Regions from separate parts of the Streptomyces sp. NPDC048196 genome, predicted to be linked through region 1. Evidence: riboswitches for the same ligand, from Rfam matches in the RefSeq annotation. Region 1 holds a riboswitch; each other region holds the start of a gene.

The links. Region 1 has a riboswitch for cyclic di-AMP ahead of AB0E02_RS33185 (M23 family metallopeptidase). Riboswitches for the same ligand answer to the same signal wherever they lie in the genome.
Positions count from the first base shown of each region.
Region 2: linked by a shared signal. The riboswitch ahead of AB0E02_RS07615 (M23 family metallopeptidase) and the one ahead of AB0E02_RS33185 (M23 family metallopeptidase) in region 1 are both predicted to bind cyclic di-AMP.
Region 3: linked by a shared signal. The riboswitch ahead of AB0E02_RS28185 (transglycosylase family protein) and the one ahead of AB0E02_RS33185 (M23 family metallopeptidase) in region 1 are both predicted to bind cyclic di-AMP.
Region 4: linked by a shared signal. The riboswitch ahead of AB0E02_RS16180 (NlpC/P60 family protein) and the one ahead of AB0E02_RS33185 (M23 family metallopeptidase) in region 1 are both predicted to bind cyclic di-AMP.

Region 1 covers NZ_JBEZMM010000054.1:20,699-26,057, forward strand. The annotation lists gene AB0E02_RS33180 (aldo/keto reductase) at 1-287, opposite strand, end outside; gene AB0E02_RS33185 (M23 family metallopeptidase) at 576-1,976, opposite strand; cyclic di-AMP (ydaO/yuaA leader) riboswitch at 1,988-2,142, opposite strand; gene AB0E02_RS33190 (DUF2332 domain-containing protein) at 2,437-3,696, shown strand; gene AB0E02_RS33195 (PP2C family protein-serine/threonine phosphatase) at 3,820-4,959, opposite strand; tRNA gene AB0E02_RS33200 (tRNA-Lys) at 5,236-5,311, opposite strand.
Region 2 covers NZ_JBEZMM010000004.1:188,659-194,017, forward strand. The annotation lists gene AB0E02_RS07600 (GNAT family N-acetyltransferase) at 1-472, opposite strand, end outside; gene AB0E02_RS07605 (HPr family phosphocarrier protein) at 605-886, shown strand; gene AB0E02_RS07610 (GntR family transcriptional regulator) at 1,215-1,904, opposite strand; gene AB0E02_RS07615 (M23 family metallopeptidase) at 2,087-2,887, opposite strand; cyclic di-AMP (ydaO/yuaA leader) riboswitch at 2,900-3,053, opposite strand; gene AB0E02_RS07620 (pitrilysin family protein) at 3,319-4,701, opposite strand; gene AB0E02_RS07625 (pitrilysin family protein) at 4,737-5,359, opposite strand, start outside.
Region 3 covers NZ_JBEZMM010000036.1:49,647-55,005, forward strand. The annotation lists gene AB0E02_RS28175 (cytochrome P450) at 1-599, shown strand, start outside; gene AB0E02_RS28180 (transglycosylase family protein) at 850-1,866, shown strand; cyclic di-AMP (ydaO/yuaA leader) riboswitch at 2,079-2,287, shown strand; gene AB0E02_RS28185 (transglycosylase family protein) at 2,295-2,951, shown strand; gene eno (phosphopyruvate hydratase) at 3,256-4,536, shown strand; gene AB0E02_RS28195 (septum formation initiator family protein) at 4,715-5,167, shown strand; gene AB0E02_RS28200 (DUF501 domain-containing protein) at 5,328-5,359, shown strand, end outside.
Region 4 covers NZ_JBEZMM010000013.1:60,050-65,408, reverse strand. The annotation lists gene pcrA (DNA helicase PcrA) at 1-2,188, opposite strand, end outside; cyclic di-AMP (ydaO/yuaA leader) riboswitch at 2,471-2,640, shown strand; gene AB0E02_RS16180 (NlpC/P60 family protein) at 2,648-3,805, shown strand; gene AB0E02_RS16175 (hypothetical protein) at 3,992-4,345, opposite strand; gene AB0E02_RS16170 (NlpC/P60 family protein) at 4,577-5,359, shown strand, end outside.

The DNA.
Region 1 (5,359 bases):
GCGCCGACCTTGGTGGCGATGACGATGTCGTCGCGATTGCCGCGCGCGGCCAGCCAGTTGCCGAGGACCGTCTCGGATTCGCCGCCCTTGTTGCCCGGCACCCAGGCCGAGTACACATCGGCGGTGTCGATGAAGTTGCCCCCGCCCGCCACGTACGCGTCCAGTACGGCGAAGGACTCGGCCTCGTCGGCGGTCCAGCCGAAGACGTTGCCCCCGAGGGAGAGGGGGGAGACGGACAGCGAGCCCAGGGCCCTGGGGGTACGGGAGTTGTTGCTTGTCGCGCTCATGGTGGGGACAGCGCTGCGGGGCGGGTGGTTATTCCCTCGTGCGGCGGTTGTTCCCCCGTAGGGCAGCTATTCCCTCGAAGGGGATATTCCCCATGGTCCTATCTCCAGGGTCGCATCCCCATGGTCGTGTCCCCATGGTCGTGTCCCCATGGACGTGTCCCCATGGACGTGTCCCCATGGACGTGTCCCCATGGACGTGTCCCCATGGACGCGTTCCCATAGTCACATCCCATGGTCGTGTCCTCACGGCCGTATCCGTGATTCCTGTGGGCCGCCCGCCCCGCTTCGTCAGACGTTGACGCCGTGGTCGCGCAGCCAGGGCATCGGGTCTATCGGGTCGCCGGCGCCGGGGCGTACCTCCAGGTGGAGGTGCGGACCGGTGACGTTGCCCGTGGCGCCGACCCGGCCGATGACGTCGCCAGTGCTGACCTTGCCCGAGGTCTTGACCATCGAGGACAGGTGGCAGAACCACAGCTCGGTGCCGTCGTCGAGGGTCAGGACGATGCGGTAGCCGTACGAACCGGCCCAGCCGGCCTGGGTGATGGTGCCGGAGTGCACGGCCTTGACGGGCGTGCCGGTCGGGGCGGCGAAGTCCTGGCCGGTGTGGTCCGCGACCCAGCGGTCACCGGCCTGACCGAAGCTCGCGGTGAGGGTGTACGAGGAGACCGGGGTGATGAAGCTCTGCGCCAGTTTGGCGAGGCGTTCGGCCTCGACCTTACGGCGGGCCTCCTCCTCGGCCTTGCGCTTGGCCTCGGCCGCTGCCTCCTTCTTGGCGGCCGCGGCCTGCTCGGCGGCCTTCAGGTCCGCGGCGGCGTCCGTGGTGGCCTGCTTGATCGCGGCCTGCTCGGCGGCCTCGCGGGCCTCCTGCTCGGCTGAGCCCTGCTGGGCGTCGGCCTGCTGGAGGATACGGCTGCGCAGCGCCTCACCGGCGTCCGCGCCAGAGCCCGAGCCCGTAACCGCGTCAGAGCCGGAGCCCGTGCCCGTGCCCGTGCTCGATCCGGCGCCCCCGCCCGTACCCGTGCCCGCGTCCGTGGTGGACGGCGAGCCCGGACCGGCGTTCCCGGTGAGCGGGTCGGCGGGAGTGGTGGCGGAGGAAGAGGCGGAAGCGGTGTGCGCGCCCCCATCGGTGTGCGAACCGCCGTCGGATATCAGGTCGCCGACGCCGGGCAGGGAGGCGGCGTCCGGGAGGTGGTCGGAGACGGCGTCGGCCACTCCGCCGAGGTCGGGCATCGAGATCGGCACCGGCGGCCGGCCCTCGGCCGTGGCCATCCCGCCCGCGCCGACCGCCGCGATGACGCCGACGCCCAGGACCGTCCCGCCGCGGGCGAGTCCACCGCCGCGCTGCTTGGCCACCCGGTGCTTGCCGCGGGCCGGGCGGACGGACTCCTCGGTGGGGTTCCATTCCTCCCACTGGCCGTCGGCGTCACCGTTCGCCTCACCGGCCGCCGCGAAGCGGGTGTCGGTGCCGACAGTGGTGTCGGCACCGAAAGCAGCGTCAGTGGCGAAAGCAGCGTCGGTGCCGAAAGCAGCGTCAGTGGTGAAAGCGGTGTCGGTGACGGCTGCGGTGTCGCCGGGATGCGCGAAGGCGTGGGGGGCGCCTGACGCGTACCGGGCGTACGGGGCGTCCGGGCCCCGGTCGTCGGAGTCGTAGGCGGACGGAGCCTCGGGGCCAGGCCTGTTGGACGCCACGGGGGCGCACTCCTTTCCTTCCTTCTCGCCTACCGGGTTAGCTGACGGGTTCGGAGCAGGAAGGTCTCCTACGGGCACCCTCTGGCGAAGGCGTCCGATTCACCCCAAGGTGGTGGTTCCCCGGTTCCCTTGGTGCAGTTCGAGGTGCTGGAGGTGCGTGAAAAGCGCGTGCGGGATTCGGCGTCGGCGCACGGTGCCGCCTCTTGCGGCGGCTGGGACGACCGCGCTGCGTTATCGGACAGTAATAGAGATCGCGACGGTTTTCCAAGCCTTCCCGGGAATCCATATGCCTCGCGCACCAGCTTTGGCGTGGTGTTTTCCGGTCACCATGGCCATAAATCGGGCGAGTTGACCGCACCGCCCCGTGCCGCGTCTAAACGATCTCTCGATGATTGTGCGTCAGTTGTTATGCGGAGGGGTGCCTGCCCATTACGGAACGTGAAGACAGTAACGTCGGATCATGGTCGTCAACGCCGAGCGCCCTGGACACTCCCTGCACCCCGGACACTCCGAGCGCCCCGGACCCTTCGAAAGTCCCGGATACGCCGAGAGCCCCGGACCCGCCGAACCCCTCCGCAACGCCGGTCACGGCCGCCACGGCCGTCCCGGCCACGGCGGAGTCCCGACCGGAAACGCCCAGGAGGTGGCGCGGCGGTACCAGGAGTTCTCCTGGCGCGAGGCGCGCGGCCGGTCCGACGCCCACGAGGAGTTGAGCGCCCGGATCGGCCAGGACCAGGAGCTGTGCGAGCTGCTGGCGGGTTCGCTGCCGGCCGGCGACAAGCAGCAGCCCCAGCTCCTGCTCGCCGCCGTACGCCATCTCGACGGGCCGCACGCGGAACAGGGCCCGCGCGGCGCGGTGGCGTACGGGCGCTGGCGCGAATGGACGATCCGGCACTGGGACCAGGTGCGGGACGTCATCATGCGCCGCGGCACCCAGACCAACGAACCGGCCCGCTGCGCCACGCTGCTGCCGCTGCTCGCCCGGCTGCCCCAGCCGCTGGCCCTCCTGGAGGTCGGCACCTCGGCCGGGCTGTGCCTGCACCCGGACCGCTACCGGTACGCGTACGGACCCTGGTACGGGGAAGCAGGCGATCCGGCGGCCCACGCCCCGCTCGTCGACGTAGGCGCGGCCGACAGCCCCGTGGTCTTCCACTGCCAGGTGCAGTCGCCGGGGCCGGGGGCGGGGGCGGCGGAGCAAGGGGCGTCGCACGTCCCCATCCGCCTGCCCGAAGTCGTCTGGCGGGCCGGGATCGATCTCGCACCGCTCGACCCGGTCGCCGACCGGGACGACCTGCGCTGGCTGCAGTCGCTCGTGTGGCCCGGCGACGAGGCGCGGGCGGCCCGGCTGTCCGCGGCCGTCGACGCGGTGCGGGCGGTGCCGCGGCCGCGGATCGTCCGCGGGGACCTGATCGACGAACTGCCCGCTTTGGCGGCCGAGGCGCCGGCCGGGGCGACGCTGGTCGTGTTCCACACCTCCGTGCTGAGCTATCTGCCGTACGCCCGGCGCGAGGAGTTCGCCCGGCTCGTACGGTCGGTCCTCGACGGGCGGGACGGCGGCGGGCACTGGGTCTCCCAGGAGCACCACTCCGTACTGCCGTGGCTCCCGCTGCCCGCGCACCACACCCCACGCCCGGACGACCCGCTGCAGCTGACGCTCGCCCTGGACGGGCACCCGGTCGCGCTCACCGGGCCGCACGGACAGAGCTTCCGCCCGCTGTAGGCGGCCCCCGGCGGGTGCCTGGCAGCGGCCGGCCCTGCCGGGCCCAGGCCCAGGCGCACCCTTGTCAGCCCCTCCGCCCGCCGTAGTAGTGCGCCGCGCGAACCGGCCCGGAGCGCCGAGCCCTCACTCCCCCATCGGCCGCTGCACCGCCAGCAGGGCCATGTCGTCCGCCGGGTCCCCGCCCGTGTGCCGGGCGACGTCCTCGATGAGGGCGTCCAGGAGGCTGCCGGGGCCCGGGAAGTGCCGGCCGCGGAGCTTGTCGGCCGGGTCGTAGAAGCGGCCGCGCAGGTCGCGGGCCTCGGTCACACCGTCCGTGAAGAAGACGAGCAGCGAACCGGCCGGGAAGAACGACTCGTCGGAACGGTCCGGCCAGCTCGCCACCTCCCTCATCCCCAGCGGCAGCGCAGGCACGGCGGGCGTCAGCTCGCACAGCCCGCCGTCCGGGCCCAGCAACAGGGGCGCCGGGTGGCCGCGGTTGAGGACCCGCAGCACGGGCCGCCCGTCGGCGGGGATCTCGGCCAGGACCGCGGTGGTGAACCCCTCGTACCGGTCGAGCCCCGCGCGCCGCCCGCCCTCCCGTTGCAGTGCCCGCTCCAGCCGGCCGGCCACCGCCTCCAGGGTGGCCTCCTGTTCCGCCGCCTCCCGGAAGGCGCCGATGACGACCACGGCGGACTCCACCGCCTCCAGCCCCTTGCCGCGGACGTCGCCGACGATCAGCCGTACGCCGTGCGGGGTGTCCTGCACCGCGTAGAAATCGCCGCCGATCCGGGCGTCCGCCCGCGCGCCCACGTACCGGGCGGCGACCGCGAGCCCGCCGAGCCGCTCGGGCGGCGCCGGCAGGACGGCCCGCTGCGCGGCCTCCGAGACGTCCCGTACGGACGCCAGACGGGCGTCGGACCTCCGGACGACGCGGTTGATGGCGAGCGCCAGCAGGGCGACCACGAAGACGGTCGCGATCTCGGTCACCGACTCGTGGGTGTCCTGGGCGGCGCTGCGGTACGTCACCACCAGGGACTCACCGGCCATGGCGGCCAGGGCCGTGAGGGCGGTGGCGGGCAGCGACAGGAGCGGCGCCGCCACCAGCGGGGCGGCGGAGAAGAAGGGCGCGGCGGTGTACCTGGGCGGCGTCGCCATGTCGAACGCGAGGCCGCCGACGATGAGGACGGCGGGGAGCCAGCAGGCCAGGCTGCGGCCCAGCGGGGACATCCGGGCCCGGCGTGCCCGGCGCTCCCCGTCGCCTGAGGGCCCGTCGCCCTGCAGCATCCGCACCGGCCTCTCCCCGCTCCGCCCGTCCGCCGTACGCGTACCGGCATGCCGGCCGTCACCTCGACGTCCCAAGGCTGTCCGCTCCGGGGAGGCACGGCGATCCCACGGGGGCCGGACGGGTCAGCGCCGGATCACATGACGCGCCCCCGGAGGATCACCGGCGGATGCGCGACCGGGCCCTGGAGGACCACCGACGAGCGTCACCAGGAGGAGGGGAGAAAGAAGGCAAGGGAAAAGGGGAGGGGAGAGAACCAGCCCCTCCCCTTCCCCTTCTGGTGGGCCATCAGGGGCTCGAACCCTGAACCAATGGATTAAAAGTCCACTGCTCTGCCAATTGAGCTAATGGCCCGCACCGAGCAGCATAGCCCGAGGACGTGCCGCAGCCCGAAGGCATTAC
Region 2 (5,359 bases), on a different contig from region 1:
TTTTGGTGTTGGCGGGCAGCACCTCGGCGGCGAACCGCCGGATGCCGCGCTCGCGGGCGACGGCCGCGACGTGCTCCAGGAGGGCGGAGGCCACCCCGCGCCCCTGATGGGCGTCCTGCACCAGGAAGGCGACCTCGGCCTGGTCGTCCTCGGGGCTCTTGGCGGGCAGCCCTTGGTCGTTGATGCGGTCGTAGCGGACGGTGGCGATGAACTCGCCGCCGACCGTGGCCGCGAGCCCGACCCGGTCGACGTAGTCGTGGTGGGTGAAGCGGTGCACATCGCGGTCGGACAGGCGCGGGTAGGGCGCGAAGAAGCGGTAGTACTTGGACTCGTCCGAGACCTGCTCGTAGAAGGAGACCAGCCGCTCGGCGTCGTCGGGGGTGATGGGGCGGATCCGCGCCGTGCCGCCGTCACGCAGCACCACGTCGGCTTCCCAGTGGGTCGGGTATGCGTGGTCCGGCGGCTTCTGCATGCGGACAGCGTACGACCGGCCACCGACAACCGGCCCGGCGCGCGTAATGTCGAGGTCGAGGGAGTCTGGGAGCAGTCCCGGCAGCGTGAGAGAATGGTCTAGACAACAGTCACGACTTTGAAGGGCAACACCATGGCTGAGCGCCGCGTCAATGTCGGTTGGGCCGAGGGCCTGCACGCCCGCCCCGCATCGATCTTCGTCCGGGCGGCCACCGCCGCCGGCGTCCCGATGACGATCGCCAAGGCCGATGGCAACCCGGTCAACGCGGCCTCCATGCTCGCGGTCCTGGGCCTGGGCGCCCAGGGCGGCGAGGAGATCGTGCTGGCCTCGGACGCCGAGGGCGCCGAGGAAGCGCTCGACCGCCTGGCCAAGCTCGTCGCCGAGGGTCTCGAAGAGCTCCCCGAGACGGTCTGAGTCCCCCGGGACGTCCCTTCGTGCGGCGGCCCCGCCACGGTGACCTGAAGAGGTGCCGCGGCGGGGCCGTTCTGCGTGCCGGAGAAATGTCGTTCCGGGAAAAGCTCGTTCCTGGCGAAATACCGCCGTCCCTCGGCCACGCAAATGCCGTGCCGACCGCCACGGAATTTTCATGGCTTGGGGCCGGTACGCGAGGGAAAGGCATGCACCGGAAAGCCTGCGGTGTCATATACGTGCCGGAAAGCAGGCAGGTGCCGAAACCTGAAATCAAAGGCGGAAACCATCGCCGCCCCGGAAAACGCACACCCCTTTGTATACGGCCCGCTTGTTAAGAACGGGCTCGCGCTGTGTTGACGGGCCGTTTCGTATCGCTCACGTCGGGTGCCGCGAGGCGCCGCAGCCGGTACACCGGGAGCGACCGCTCGATGTGCGCCGCCATCAGGGCCCGGGCCCGTTCCGCGTCGCCCCGGGCCACCGCGTCCAGCACCGCGCCGTGGTCGTCCCAGGCCTCACCGGCCCGCGGCGTCGGCTCCGTCGCATACATCCACTCGATCTTGCGGCGCAGCTGGGTCAGCAGTGCGGTCAGGCTGGGGCTGCCGGCCGCCTGGGCCAGCGTCTCGTGGAACCAGCCGTCGAGTTGGCGCAGGTCGGCGGGGCTGCCGTGGCGGGCCCGCTCGCGGCCCAGCCGTACCAGTCCGCGCAGCACCTTCAGATGCGCGGGGGTGCGCCGGGCGGCCGCGCGGGCCGCGCCCAGCGGCTCCAGCAGGGCGCGGATGTCGAGCAGGTCGGCGGCCTCCTGCTCGGTGGGCTCGGCGACGCAGGCGCCCGCGTGGTGGCGGGTGGTGACGAAGCCCTCCGACTGCAGGGTGCGCAGCGCTTCGCGGACCGGCACTCTGGAGACGCCGTAGCGCGCCGCCAGGATCTCCTCGATCAGCCGGCTCCCCGGCGCCAGTGCGCCGGAGACGATGTCCTCGCGAATCGCCGTGCACACCGCATGCGCGGAAATATGGCCTCGCATCGATCGTGCCTCCGCCGTAATCCCCGGAAAACGCCGCCGGTCGGCGGCTTTTCCGAGACTCTATTCGACCGGCGCGGCTTTTCCGACGGACTCCGCGTATTCGGCGATATTTTTTGGCCAGCCGACGCGGGGCATGAGGAGGCGTGCGCTGAGGGCGTGGGGCGGGCCGGTCGGACGCCGACTCAGACGTTGACGCCGTGCGACCGCAGATACGCGATCGGGTCGATGTCGGAGCCGTAGTCCGGGCCGGTGCGGGCCTCGAAGTGCAGATGCGGGCCGGTGACGTTGCCGGTGGCCCCGGAGAGGCCGATCTGCTGGCCGGGGGTGACGGTCTGGCCGACCGAGACGCCGATCGACGACAGGTGGCCGTACTGGGTGTACGTGCCGTCGTGCATCTTGATCACGATGTTGTTGCCGTACGCGCCGCCCCAGCCGGCCTCGACGACGGTGCCCGCGCCGACCGCGTGGACGGAGGCCCCGGTGGCGGCGTGGAAGTCGATGCCCGTGTGACTGCCGGACGACCACAGGCTGCTGGAGGCCTGGTAGCCGGTGGAGACGTAGGAGCCCGCGACGGGGGCGACGAAGGCGTTCAGGCGCTTGCGCTCGGCGTCCCGGGCGGCCCGCTCCTTGGCCTCGCGCTCCGCCTTGGCCTTCTTCCTGGCCGCCTCGGCGTGCCGCTCGGCCTCCGCCGCGCGCTTCTTGGCCTCGGCCTCGGCCTTCGCCTTCACGGCGGCGACCTCGGCGGCGGCCTGCTGGGCGTCGGCCTGGACCTCCAGGCGGTGGGCGAGTTCGTCACCGAGCACGACGGCCTGGGTGAGACCGGTGTCCTGGGTGCGCGCCTCGTCGGTGGCGGCCATCGCGGGCGAGGCCAGGGAGGCGACGACTCCGGAGGTGGCGAGGGTGGCTATGCCGGCGAGGTTGCGGGTCGTCCGGGCGCTGCGGCTGGCCCTGCGGTGCTTCCCGGTGGCACGGGTGAACGCCATGTGCTGGCTTGTCCTTTCCTTCCCTCTCGCCTACCGGGTTAGCTGACGGGTTCGGAGCAGGAAGGTCTCCTACGGGCTCCTCCGGAGAGGGGCCCGATTCACCCCAGGGACGTGGGTCCCCGGCTCCCCTGGCTCGCGCCGTAGGGGGACTCGGCGATGACTGTCCGGTGCCACTGTTGTGGCGGAGTTGTGACGAACAGCCGGACCGACGCTAATCGGGGCCACTTTGCGGAGCCAAACGGAACGGCAATTTTGTGCGGGATGCCACAAGTTCCGGCCCAACAGGCCCTCACAAACCGGACATACGGCGGACACCGACGGGCTTCGGCCGGACTCCGGCCGACTCCGGCGGACATGCGACGGCTCCCGTGGTGAGCGAACACCACGGGAGCCGGTCAGAACGTGACGCATCGTCATGCGCCAAGGGAAGGCTAGCCGCTGACGACCGTCACCTCTCCGATGCCCAGCGCCTTGACGGGCTCGGTGATCTGCGCGGCGTCGCCCACCAGGACGGTCACCAGGCGGTCCACCGGGAAGGCGTTGACGGCGGCGGCGGTCGCCTCGACCGTGCCGGTCTCCGCGAGCCGGAGGTACAACTGCGCCTGGAAGTCGTCCGGGAGCTGCTGCTCCACCTGGTCGGCGAGGGTGCCCGCGACGGCCGCCGCGGTCTCGTACTTGAGCGGCGCCACCCCGACGAGGTTCTGCACCGCGACGTCCCGCTCCTCGTCCGTCAGCCCCTCTGCCGCGAGGGTCCGCAGCACCTTCCAGAGGTCCTCCAGCGCCGGCCCGGTGGAGGCCGTGTCCACCGAGCCGCTGATGGCGAGCAACGCCGCGCCGGTGGCGCCCTCGGGGGACGTGGGAGCCGTGGAGCGCAATACCTGGCCGAAGGCGCGCACCCCGTAGGTGTAGCCCTTCTCCTCGCGCAGCACGCGGTCCAGCCGGGAGGTGAGGGTGCCGCCCAGGCAGTACGTGCCGAGCACCTGGGCCGGCCACACGCGGTCGTGCCGGTCGGCGCCGATCCGGCCGAGGAGCAGCTGCGTCTGGACCGCGCCGGGGCGGTCCACGATCACCACGCGGCCGGTGTCGTCGGCGGCGATCGGGGTGGCCTTGACCGGCTCGGCCGTCGAACCGCTCCAGGCGCCGAGGGTGTCGGCCAGCGCCGCGGCCAGGTCGATGTCGGTGAAGTCACCGACGATCACGGCGGTGGCCGTGGCGGGCCGGACGTGCGCGTCGTAGAAGGCGCGCACGGCCGCGGCGTCGATCCGCGCGACGGTCTCCTCGGTGCCCTGGCGGGGGCGGGAGATCCGCGCGGTGGCCGGGAACAGCTCCTTGGAGAGCGCCATCGCCGCGCGCCGGGCCGGGTTGGCGAGCTCGTGCGGGATCTCGTCGAGGCGGTTGCGGACCAGCCGCTCGATCTCGCTCTCGGGGAAGGCGGGGGCGCGCAGCGCGTCGGCGAGCAGGCCGAGCGCGCGGGTCAGCCGGGACGCCGGGACCTCCAGGGAGACGCGTACGCCGGGGTGGTCGGCGTGCGCGTCCAGCGTGGCGCCGCAGCGCTCCAGCTCGGCGGCGAAGCCCTCCGCGTCGTATTTGTCGGTGCCCTCGGACAGGGCGCGCGCCATGATCGTGGCGACGCCGTCCAGGCCCTCGGGCTCGGCGTCCAGCGGGGCGACGAGGTTGATCTCGACCGCGACGACCTGCTGGCCGGGGCGGTGACTGGTCAGGAGGGTGAGGCCGTTGGGCAGTTGGCTGCGCTCGGGAGCCGGGAAGGCCCACGGCTTGGGCGCGCCGCTCTGGGGCTGCGGGTGGAACTGCATGGTGCTCCCTGCGGAATCCTGGCGGGTGGCGTCGCTCACTGCTCCGTCTCCCCTTCCTCGGTGCCGTTGCCGGCCGGCTCGGTGGGCTCGTAGACGAGCACCGCGCGGTTGTCGGGGCGCAGCCGGGCCTTGGCGACCGCCTGCACCTCCTCGGGGGTGATGTCCAGGACCCGCTGTACGGCGGTCAGCGCGAGCTGCGGGTCGCCGAACAGGACGGCGAAGCGGCACAGTTCGTCGGCGCGGCCGCTGACCGTCGCCAGGCGGTCCAGCCACTCGCGCTCCAGCTGGGCCTGCGCCCGTTCCATCTCCTCCGGGGTGGGCCCCTCGGCGGCGAACCGCGCCAGCTCCTCGTCGACCGCGCGCTCGATGGCGGGCACCTCCACCCCGGCGGACGTCTTCACGTCCAGCCAGCCCAGGGAGGGCGCACCGGCCAGCCGCAGCAGACCGAAGCCGGCGGCGACGGCGCTGCGGTCGCGGCGCACCAGCCGGTTGTACAGGCGGGAGGACTCGCCGCCGCCCAGGACGGTCAGCGCGAGGTCGGCGGCGTCCGCCTCACGGGTGCCGTCGTGCGGCAGGCGGTAGGCCGCCATCAGGGCGCGGGAGGGCACCTCCTCCTCGACGACCTCGCGCAGCTCGCTGCCCACCACGTCGGGCAGGG
Region 3 (5,359 bases), on a different contig from region 1:
GGCTGATCCGAGCCTCGGACCACGGTGAGCACCTCACCGAGAACGAGGCCGCCGCGATGGCGTTCATCCTGCTCTTCGCCGGTTTCGAGACCACCGTCAACCTCATCGGCAACGGTCTCCACGCCCTGCTGGGCCACCCCGCCCAGCGCGAGCTGCTGCAGAAGTCGCTGGCGGCGGGCGACACCGAGCTGCTGACCACCGGCGTCGAGGAGCTGCTCCGCTTCGACGGCCCCGTGGAGCTGGCGACCTGGCGGTTCGCCACCGAGGAGCTGACCCTGGGCGGGCAGCGGATCGCCGAGGGGGACCCCGTCCTGGTCGTCCTGGCCGCCGCCGACCGTGACCCGGCGCGCTTCCCCGAGCCGGACGTGCTCGACCTGACCCGGCGTGACAATCAGCATCTGGGCTACGGGCACGGCATCCACTACTGCCTGGGCGCCCCGCTCGCCCGGCTCGAAGGGCAGACCGCGCTCGCCACGCTGCTGACCCGGCTTCCGGACATCCGGCTTGCGGTGGAACCGGGCGAATTGCGCTGGCGCGGCGGGCTCATCATGCGCGGACTGCGGTCGCTGCCGGTGGAGTTCGCGCCCGAGCGGCCCTGACCAGCGGCGAAGGCCGGTGGTGACAGAGCGTCAGGACGTGACCTGCGCGTGATCTTTGCTACACCGACTTGTGACTACCCGTGACCCCGGCTACCTTTCGATCCACGATCGACGGCTCCTCGAACACATTGCCGAGGAAGCCGCCGGATCGCGACAACTCAACCGCCGCGCGAAAGGCATCCGCATGCGTTCCGGGAACGGCCGACACCGTCGCCCCCGTCAAGCACCGGCCATCTTTGTCACGGCGGGAGTGACCGGCTCGGCACTCGCACTGCCCCTGCTCTCCGCCAGTGGCGCGCACGCCGCCGACACCGCGACCTGGGACCGGGTCGCCCAGTGCGAGAGCGGCGGCATCTGGAGCTCGGACACCGGCAACGGCTTCTACGGGGGCCTCCAGCTCACCCAGGACATGTGGGACCGGCACGGCGGCGGGGCCTACGCCTCGCGGCCCGACCTCGCCAGCCGCGCCCAGCAGATCGCGGTGGCCGAGACGATCCTCGACGACCTCGGCCCGGACGCCTGGCCGAGCTGTGCGGTGAACGCCGGCCTGACGAAGGACGGCCGGGCGCCGCAGGTCGACCCGGGCGGCACCAGCGCCCCGATACCCGACCCCTCGGACGACGACGGCTCCACCGGCTCCACCGGGATGCACGACGGAACGGCCGACAACCCCGGTGGCGATGCGGGTGACGAGCCGGCCGGTGACGAGCCGTCGCAGACCACGCCGTCCCCGTCCACTCCCGCCCCCTCGGACTCCGCCGGCACCGGCGAATCGTCCCCCGGCCCCGACCGGACCTCCGGGCCGTCCGGCGACGCGACACCGGGCGACCGGGGCGAGGACCCGTCCGGCACCCCCGGCCCCTCCGACGACGGCAGCGGCACGGACGACGGCAGCGGTACGGGCTCCGCGGACGGCACGGCCTCCGACGGGCCGCAGGACGGGTCGCAGGGCGGTACGGGGACGGACGGCGTGCCGGGCGGTTCGGGCCGGCACCGCGGCGGCGCGGACCCGGGCGAGGAGGACGGCACCGGCCGGACGGCCGGCGGGCGGCACGCCTCGCGCGGTGACGACGCGCACCGGACGCCCCCGGCGGGCGGCGACGGGTACACCGTGCAGCCGGGTGACAGCCTGTCAGCGATCGCCCAGGCGCACCGGCTGCCGGGTGGCTGGCCGGCGCTCTACGACCGCAACGAGGACGTCGTCGGCTCCGACGCGGACCTGATCCAACCAGGTCAGCAGCTCGATCTCGGCCAGTCCGCAGGGTAGTTCGCCGGTTTTGGCCCGCTTTGGCGAAAGTGAGACAAGCGTCTCGTTGTGGGGCGGTGGGCCCCGAAGGGTCCACCGCCGTCGCACCGGTCCCCACCTGCGGGTTTACGACCCCTCCGTGATCAAAAATGGTCAACTCGGTCCAGTTGGGGGGGTTTGAACGCCACGGGGATTCCTGATTACGGTCATCACCGCTCGCCAAAGCGGGCCCCTTCGATCACACGCCGAATCCTGCCGGTGGTCGGAGGCAGTTGACGCGCAAGCGCCGTAGGCAGGAGCGGGGGAACCAAGGTAGGCGCCGGCCCGGCCCGTGAAAGCGGGTCAGCCGGCTTGGGGTGAAGCCCGGTGCCCATGGCACCGGCCGGGCGACTCATCAGTCCGAACCCGACAGCTCACCTCGCAGGCGTCGGTGAGGAAACGAACGAACCATGCTGATCAACAAGGGCAAGCACCGTCGTCCCTCCAAGGCCGTCCGCGTCGCCACGCTCGCCGGTGTCGCCGGTGCCGCCGTGGCCGTCCCGCTGATGGGCGCCACCTCCGCTTCCGCCGCCTCCGTCGCCACCTGGGACAAGGTCGCCCAGTGCGAGTCCGGCGGCAACTGGTCGATCAACACCGGTAACGGCTACTACGGTGGCCTGCAGTTCTCCAACTCCAGCTGGGCCGCCGCCGGCGGCACCAAGTACGCGCCGCGCGCGGACCTCGCCACCAAGTCCCAGCAGATCGCCGCCGCCGAGAAGCTCCTCGCCCTCCAGGGCCCGGGTGCCTGGTCCTGCGCCGGCGCCGGCGGCCTGACCTCCGGCGGTCCGTCCCCCGACCTGAACACCAGCGCCCCGGTGGCCAAGTCCGCGCCGGCGAAGAGCGACGCCGCCGTCAAGCGCACCCCGGCCGCCCCGAAGCACGAGAGCGCCCCGGCCGCCCCGAAGAAGAACCAGGGCCACGGCAACTACACCGTCAAGGCGGGCGACACCCTCGCCAAGATCGCCAAGGCGCACGGCACCCACTGGAAGGCCGTCTACGCGGCCAACAAGTCCGTCATCGGCGGCAACCCCAACCTGATCTTCCCGGGCCAGAAGCTGCACGTCTGAGCCATCCCCGCACCGGGACACCCCTGGTGAGACCGGCCCCGTCCGGCGCGCCCCTCCCCCCGGCGCGCCGCGGCGGGGCTTCTGTCGTATCCCCCGTCCTTCCCACCGCCGTCCCCGCCACCGCCGGCCGGCCGTTCCGCCGGACTTTCCCCGCTCGGCGAACGTTGCGGCAAACGCCCCATGAGCTGGGCCTTTGCGCTGCTTGTGGGGTTATTCCGTCCCACGGAGCGGGCCAAGGGCAGGCGGACGCCCCCCGGGCCGTTAGGCTCGTGCTGCAACTCCAGACACCCATGAAGGAGACAACGTGCCGTCCATCGACGTCGTCGTAGCCCGCGAAATTCTCGACTCGCGAGGTAATCCCACGGTCGAGGTCGAGGTCGGCCTCGACGACGGCAGCACCGGCCGTGCCGCCGTGCCGTCCGGCGCCTCGACCGGCGCCTTCGAGGCCATCGAGCTCCGCGACGGCGACCCCAACCGCTACCTCGGCAAGGGCGTGGAGAAGGCCGTCCTGGCCGTCATCGAGCAGATCGGCCCGGAGCTCGTCGGCTACGACGCGACCGAGCAGCGGCTGATCGACCAGGCCATGTTCGACCTGGACGCCACCGACAACAAGGGCTCGCTCGGCGCCAACGCCATCCTCGGCGTCTCCCTCGCCGTCGCGCACGCCGCCTCCGAGGCCAGCGACCTCCCGCTGTTCCGCTACCTGGGCGGCCCGAACGCGCACGTCCTGCCCGTGCCGATGATGAACATCCTGAACGGCGGCTCGCACGCCGACTCCAACGTGGACATCCAGGAGTTCATGATCGCCCCGATCGGCGCGGAGTCCTTCTCCGAGGCCCTGCGCTGGGGCGCCGAGGTCTACCACACCCTCAAGAAGGTCCTGAAGGAGCGCGGTCTGTCGACCGGCCTGGGCGACGAGGGCGGCTTCGCCCCGAACCTCGGCTCCAACCGCGAGGCCCTCGACCTCATCCTGGAAGCCATCAAGCAGGCCGGCTACGCCCCCGGCCAGGACATCGCGCTCGCCCTGGACGTCGCCGCCTCCGAGTTCTACAAGGACGGCTCGTACCAGTTCGAGGGCCAGTCCCGCTCGGCCGCCCAGATGACCGAGTACTACGCGGAGCTCGTCGACGCGTACCCGCTGGTCTCCATCGAGGACCCGCTGTTCGAGGACGACTGGGCCGGCTGGAAGGTCATCACCGACAAGCTCGGCGCCAAGGTCCAGCTGGTCGGTGACGACCTGTTCGTCACCAACCCCGAGCGCCTGGCCCGCGGCATCGAGGAGGGCTCCGCCAACGCCCTTCTGGTCAAGGTCAACCAGATCGGCTCGCTGACCGAGACCCTGGACGCCGTCGAGCTGGCCCAGCGCAACGGCTTCAAGTGCATGATGTCGCACCGCTCCGGCGAGACCGAGGACGTCACCATCGCCGACCTCGCCGTCGCCACCAACTGCGGCCAGATCAAGACCGGCGCCCCGGCCCGCTCCGAGCGCGTCGCCAAGTACAACCAGCTGCTGCGCATCGAGGAGATCCTCGACGACGCCGCGGTGTACGCCGGCCGCAGCGCGTTCCCCCGCTTCAAGGGCTGACGCTCCGAAGCGCGGCGCCCCGCGGTTCCGCCGGGGCGGCCCGACCCGGGGCCCGAAAGGGCTGATCGGGCGAGCCGACCGCCCAGCGCCCCGTACGTCCCCGGCGACGGTCCCGTACCGTTGCCGGGGACGTACCTGCTTGAAGCAGACCGGCGTCCGTCAGTGAAGGGGAGACGACGTGCCCGCGGACCGGTTCTCGACCGCGACCCGACTCAAGGCGCTCGGCGAGCAGGCCGCCGCCCGCGTCTACCGCGCCCGGCCGGCCCGCCGCAACCGCCTCACCGGCCGCGCCGCCCTGCTGGCCCTGGTGATGTGCTCGCTGGTGGTCGCGCTCGCGTACCCGATAAGGCAGTACGTCTCCCAGCGCTCCGACATCGCCGACCAGCGCCGCAAGGCCCGGGACGCGGGCGCCGAGCTGGACCGGCTGCGCGAGCAGAAGGCCCGCTGGCAGGACCCCGAGTACGTCCGCCAACAGGCCCGCCGGCACCTGCACTACGTCATGCCGGGCGAGACCGGATACATCGTCCAGGACGGCTCCGGCACCGCCGCCGCCCCCAAGGGGACGCAGGCCGCGCAGCGCCCCTGGTACGACAACCTCTGGCACGCGGTCGACGCGGCCGACAAGCGGTAGCGCCGGCTCCGGCCGGGCCGCCGGTGTGCCCGGCCCGTACCGCCGGCGCGCGCCGCCCCGTACTGTCGACAGGGACGGCACGCACCGCCGTACCGCTGTCCCGTCGTCCCGGTCGTCCCGTCGTCCCGCCGTTTCACCCATCACCTCACCGAAAGCGCCCATGGAAACCCCTCCGCCCCAGACCGAGCCCAC
Region 4 (5,359 bases), on a different contig from region 1:
TCGACGCGGACGGCGTCGCCGGGCCGGTCCGCTTCCACTCGACGTAGTCGTCCGGGATCTCCTCCAGGAACCGCGACGGCGGGTTGTACGACGGCTGGCCCCAGGCGCTGCGCATCGTCGAGCGGGTGACGTACAGCCGCTCGCGGGCGCGGGTGATGCCGACGTACGCCAGCCGGCGCTCCTCCTCCAGCTCCTTGGTCTGGCCCAGCGCGCGCATGTGCGGGAAGACGCCGTCCTCCATGCCGGTCAGGAAGACCACGGGGAATTCCAGGCCCTTGGCGGTGTGCAGCGTCATGAGGGTGACCACGCCGCTGCCTTCCTCGTCCTCGTCGGGGATCTGGTCGGAGTCGGCGACCAGCGCGACCTGTTCGAGGAAGTCGGAGAGGGTGCCCGGATTCTCCTCGCCACGGTCCTGCTCGAATTCCAGGGCGACCGCGGCGAGTTCCTGGAGGTTCTCGATCCGGGTCTCGTCCTGCGGGTCGGTGGACGCCTGGAGTTCGGCGAGGTAGCCCGTGCGCTCCAGCACGGCCTCCAGGATCGTGGCGGGCCCGGCGCCGGACTCCACGATCGTCCGCAGCTCCTCCATCAGGACGTTGAAGCGCTTGACGGCGTTGGCGGAGCGGGCCGCCATGCCGTACGCCTCGTCGACCCGGCGCAGGGCCTGCGGGAAGGTGATCTTCTCGCGGAGCGACAGGGCGTCGATCATCGCCTCGGCGCGCTCGCCGATGCCGCGCTTGGGGACGTTCAGGATGCGGCGCAGCGGGACGCTGTCCTCGGGGTTGGCGAGCACGCGCAGGTACGCGAGGACGTCGCGGACCTCCTTGCGCTCGTAGAAGCGCACTCCGCCGACGACCTTGTAGGGCAGCCCGACCCGGATGAGGATCTCCTCGAAGACACGGGACTGGGCGTTGGTGCGGTAGAAGACGGCGACGTCGCCGGCCTTGGCGTCGCCGGCGTCGGTCAGCCGGTCGATCTCGTCGGCGACGAACTGCGCCTCGTCGTGCTCGGTGTCGGCGACATAGCCGTTGATCTTGGCGCCGGCGCCGGCGTCGGTCCAGAGGTTCTTGGGGCGGCGGTTCTCGTTGCGCTCGATGACGGCGTTGGCGGCGGACAGGATCGTCTGCGAGGAGCGGTAGTTCTGCTCCAGCAGGATCGTGGTCGCGTCCGGGTAGTCCTCCTCGAACTGGAGGATGTTGCGGATCGTGGCGCCGCGGAAGGCGTAGATCGACTGGTCGGCGTCACCGACGACGCACAGCTCGGCGGCGGGGATGTCGGCGGTGCCGGTGCCCACGAGCTCGCGGACGAGGGTGTACTGGGCGTGGTTGGTGTCCTGGTACTCGTCGACGAGGACGTGCCGGAAGCGGCGGCGGTAGTGCTCGGCGACGTCCGGGAAGGCCTGGAGGAGGTTGACCGTCGTCATGATGATGTCGTCGAAGTCCAGGGCGTTGGCCTCGCGCAGCCGCGCCTGGTACATCGCGTACGCCTCGGCCAGCGTCTTCTCGAATCCGTCGGCCGCGGTCCCGGCGAAGGTCTCCTCGTCGATGAGCTCGTTCTTGAGGTTGGAGATCTTCGCGCTGAAGGACTTGGGCGGGAAGCGCTTGGGGTCGAGGTCCAGATCGCGGCAGACCAGGGACATCAGGCGCTTGGAGTCGGCGGCGTCGTAGATCGAGAAGGAGGACGTGAAGCCCAGCTTCTTGGACTCGCGGCGCAGGATCCGCACGCAGGCGCTGTGGAAGGTGGAGACCCACATGGCGTTGGCGCGCGGGCCGACCAGCTGCTCGACGCGCTCCTTCATCTCGCCGGCGGCCTTGTTCGTGAAGGTGATCGCGAGGATCTGGCCGGGGTGGACGTGCCGCTCGGCGAGCAGGTGCGCGATGCGGTGGGTGAGCACCCGGGTCTTGCCGGATCCGGCGCCGGCGACGATCAGCAGCGGGCTGCCGGTGTGCACCACGGCGGCCTTCTGCTGGTCGTTGAGCCCCTCAAGCAGCGCGGCGGGGTCGAGGGCCGGGCGGGCGGCGCCGTCGCGGTAGTACGCGTCCCTGGGCACGGGCGCGTCGAACCGCCCGCCGAACAGGTCGGCGGGGATCTCCTCGGGGACCGGCCCGTGCTCGTCCTCGGGGGGCGGCGGGGGCTCCTCGTCCTTGTGGCCGAGGTCCGCCAGGAAGCTGTCGTCAAAGAGGCTGCTCATCGCCCACCGAGTCTAGGCCGCCGCACCGACAGCGTGCCGGGGACTGTGGACAAGTGGCCGGGACGGCCGGAGAACGGGCGTTGCGGACGGCGGCCGCGCACACCGCCCGAAAGCGGAACGATATCGCTCAGGTCACGAAAAGGTTTCGGGCATATCGAACATCAGCCTTCACAGGAGCCACACGAGTTGGCTAACGTCCTCGCTCAGGCAGCCCGCCTCCCCGCGAACGACAGCGTCCGCACGGGCCGCCGACGCCGAGTCCGGCCCTGCCCGCGACGTGTCCCTCCGGTCACGCCCGGGTCACCCGGAGCCGGGGACCCACCAGCAACACCGGGGTGAATCGATCCGTCCGACCGACGCCAGCGGACGTACGGACCGTAGGGCACGGCCTTCCGTCAGCGACACCGCCCGAACCCGACAGCTAACCCGGTAGGCGGTCCACGGAAGGAGTTGCCGGCCTTGGCGTCCCATCGCAAGCCGCGCACCAGCGTTCTCACCTCGCCCGGGAGCCGCCGTACGGCGGCCGGGCTCACCACCGCCGCGCTCGCCTCGGTCACCCTGCTCTCGCAGACCGCCGACGCCGCCGCCCCCAGAGCCCCCCGGCCCACCATCGAAGACGTCAAGCAGAAGGTCGACGGCCTCTACCGGCAGGCCGAGGTGGCCACCCAGAAGTACAACGCCGCCAAGGAGCGCGCCGATCACCAGCGCGAGACCGTGGACGGGTTGCTCGACGCCGCGGCCAAGCGGGCCGAGAAGATGAACGCGTCCCGGCGGGAGCTCGGGACGTTCGCCTCGGCGCAGTACCGTACCGGCGGGATGAACCCGACCGCGCAGCTGATGCTCGCCAAGGACCCGCAGCAGTTCTTCGACCGCAGCCACCTGATGGAGCGGCTGACCGGGCGGCAGCAACAGGCCGTCAGCGACTACCAGCAGCAGGCCGCGGCGGCCGCCCGGCAGCGGGCCGAGGCGTCCCGCAGCCTGGATCAGCTGCAGAATTCGCAGGCCGCCCTGAAGGAGTCCAAGCGCTCCGTGCAGCAGAAGCTGGCCGAGGCTCGGCAGCTGCTGTCCCGGCTGACCGCCCAGGAGAAGGCGCGGCTGGCCGAACTGGAGCGCCGGAAGGAGGCGGCGGCCAAGCGCCGGGCCGAGGAGGAGGCGCGCAAGCAGCAGGAGCGCGAGCGGCAGCGGCAGCACGACGGCGGCTCCACCGGCGGCCGGACCGGCGGGGACACCGGCGGCTCCACCGGGGGCTCGACCGGAGGCTCGCAGTCCACCAAGGCCGAGAAGGCCCTCGCGTTCGCCCGCGCCCAGATCGGCAAGCCGTACGTCTGGGGCGCCACCGGGCCCTCGTCCTACGACTGCTCGGGGCTGACCCAGGCGGCGTGGAAAGCGGCCGGGGTCGTTCTGCCGCGCACCACCTGGGAACAGGTCAAGGTCGGCCAGCGGGTGGCGACCAAGGACCTGCAACCCGGTGACCTGGTCTTCTTCTTCGACGACATCAGCCACGTCGGCATGTACATAGGCGGCGGCAAGATGATCCACGCACCGCACCCGGGCGCGAACGTCCGGGAGGAGTCGATCTACTACATGCCGATCTACGGGAGCGTCCGCCTGGGCTGACGCCCGGCCCCGCTCCCCCTTGGCCCACCCCCCACGGAAACCCCCCACACGCCACCGCGCGGCCCTCGCCTCCGGATCCCGGAGTGCGACGACCGCGCGGTGTGCTGCTGTGGGGGCGCCGTTGCCGGGCCCTGGGCACTAGGGGCCGGGGTCGGCGGCCGGCGTTCTCAGGTCCGGCCGGCGTTCTCAGGTCCAGAGGACGGCGATGAAGATGTTGGCCATCGTGAGGCCGCCGACCGCGCCGAACAGCGCCTTGTCGATCTGCTCCTCGTCCCGCTTGACGTAGACCAGTGCCAGGATCACCACCAGGACGGCCATCTTGATGCCGATCTTGATGTTGTTGACCGGGTGGTCCTGCGCCTGGTTGAGGCCGACCAGCACGATGCCCGTGACCAGCATCGTCAGCGCGCCGTGCAGCATGGCCGGAACGAACCGGGCGGTGCCCGCACCCATCGCCTTCATCTGCGTCAGGAAGCCGCCCAGCAGGGAGGCGATGCCGATGATGTGCAGGCCGACGAAGATATTGATGACTACGTCCATGGGGCCGGATCGTATCCGCCGCATAGCACGCCCTTTTCGGCAGGGCGTCCACATTCGCCGCTTCGGTCAGCGCGGAGCGGCCCCGGCGACCGGGCGATGACGCTCCGGTCAGCCGCGTTCGGGCAGCGGTCGAAACCGGACAATGCCGTGCAAGTGAGCCCATCCCCGTGACAGCCGGGCTTAGCGTCCTCCTCCAGGCGGCCGACTCCCGCCCCGCCGCAAGGGAAGGAAGTGACGGCCACCGTGGCCTCGCACCGCAAGCCCAGGCAGCATCCGCTCGCCTCGCTCACCGGCGGCTCGCGCACCGCGCGCACCGCCCGTACGGCCGCCACGCTGGCCCTCGCCGGCGCCGCCACCGCCACCGCCTTCGACGGCACCGGCCAGGCGGCGGACCTCTCCACCCCCGCCCAGGTCAAGGGCCGGGTCGATGCGCTGTACCAGGAGGCAGAGGTGGCCACACAGAAGTACGACGGCGCGCAGGAAGCCGCGGAGACCGCACGCGAGGAGCTGAGCAGACTGCAGGACGAGGCCGCCCGCAGGACCCAGAAGCTGAACACCGCGCGGGCCGGGCTGGGCGCCCTGGCCGCCTCCCAGTACCGCTCCGGCGGCGTGGACCCGACCGTACGGCTGCTGCTGTCCGCCGATCCGCAGCGCTATCTGGAGGGCGCCGCGGTGCTGGAGCGGACGGGGGCCCACCAGGCGAGCGCGGTGGCCGGGTACGCGCGCCGGCTCGGCAGCGTGCGGCAGGTCCGGCAACGGGCCGAGGAGACCGCGGAACGGCTGACCCGGAACGAGTCCACGCTGAAGAAGCACCGGGTCACCGTCGTCCGGAAACTGGACGCCGCGGAGCAGCTGCTGGCCCGGCTGACGGCGGAACAGCGGGGCCGGATGGCCGGACGGGACGGCTCCCGGGCCGGGACGGCGGGCGGCCGGGCGGACCGCGGGGGCGGCGGGCGGGACGGCGGTCTGCTCGGCGGGATCCCCACCGGCTCGGCGGCCGCGGCCACCGCCTCC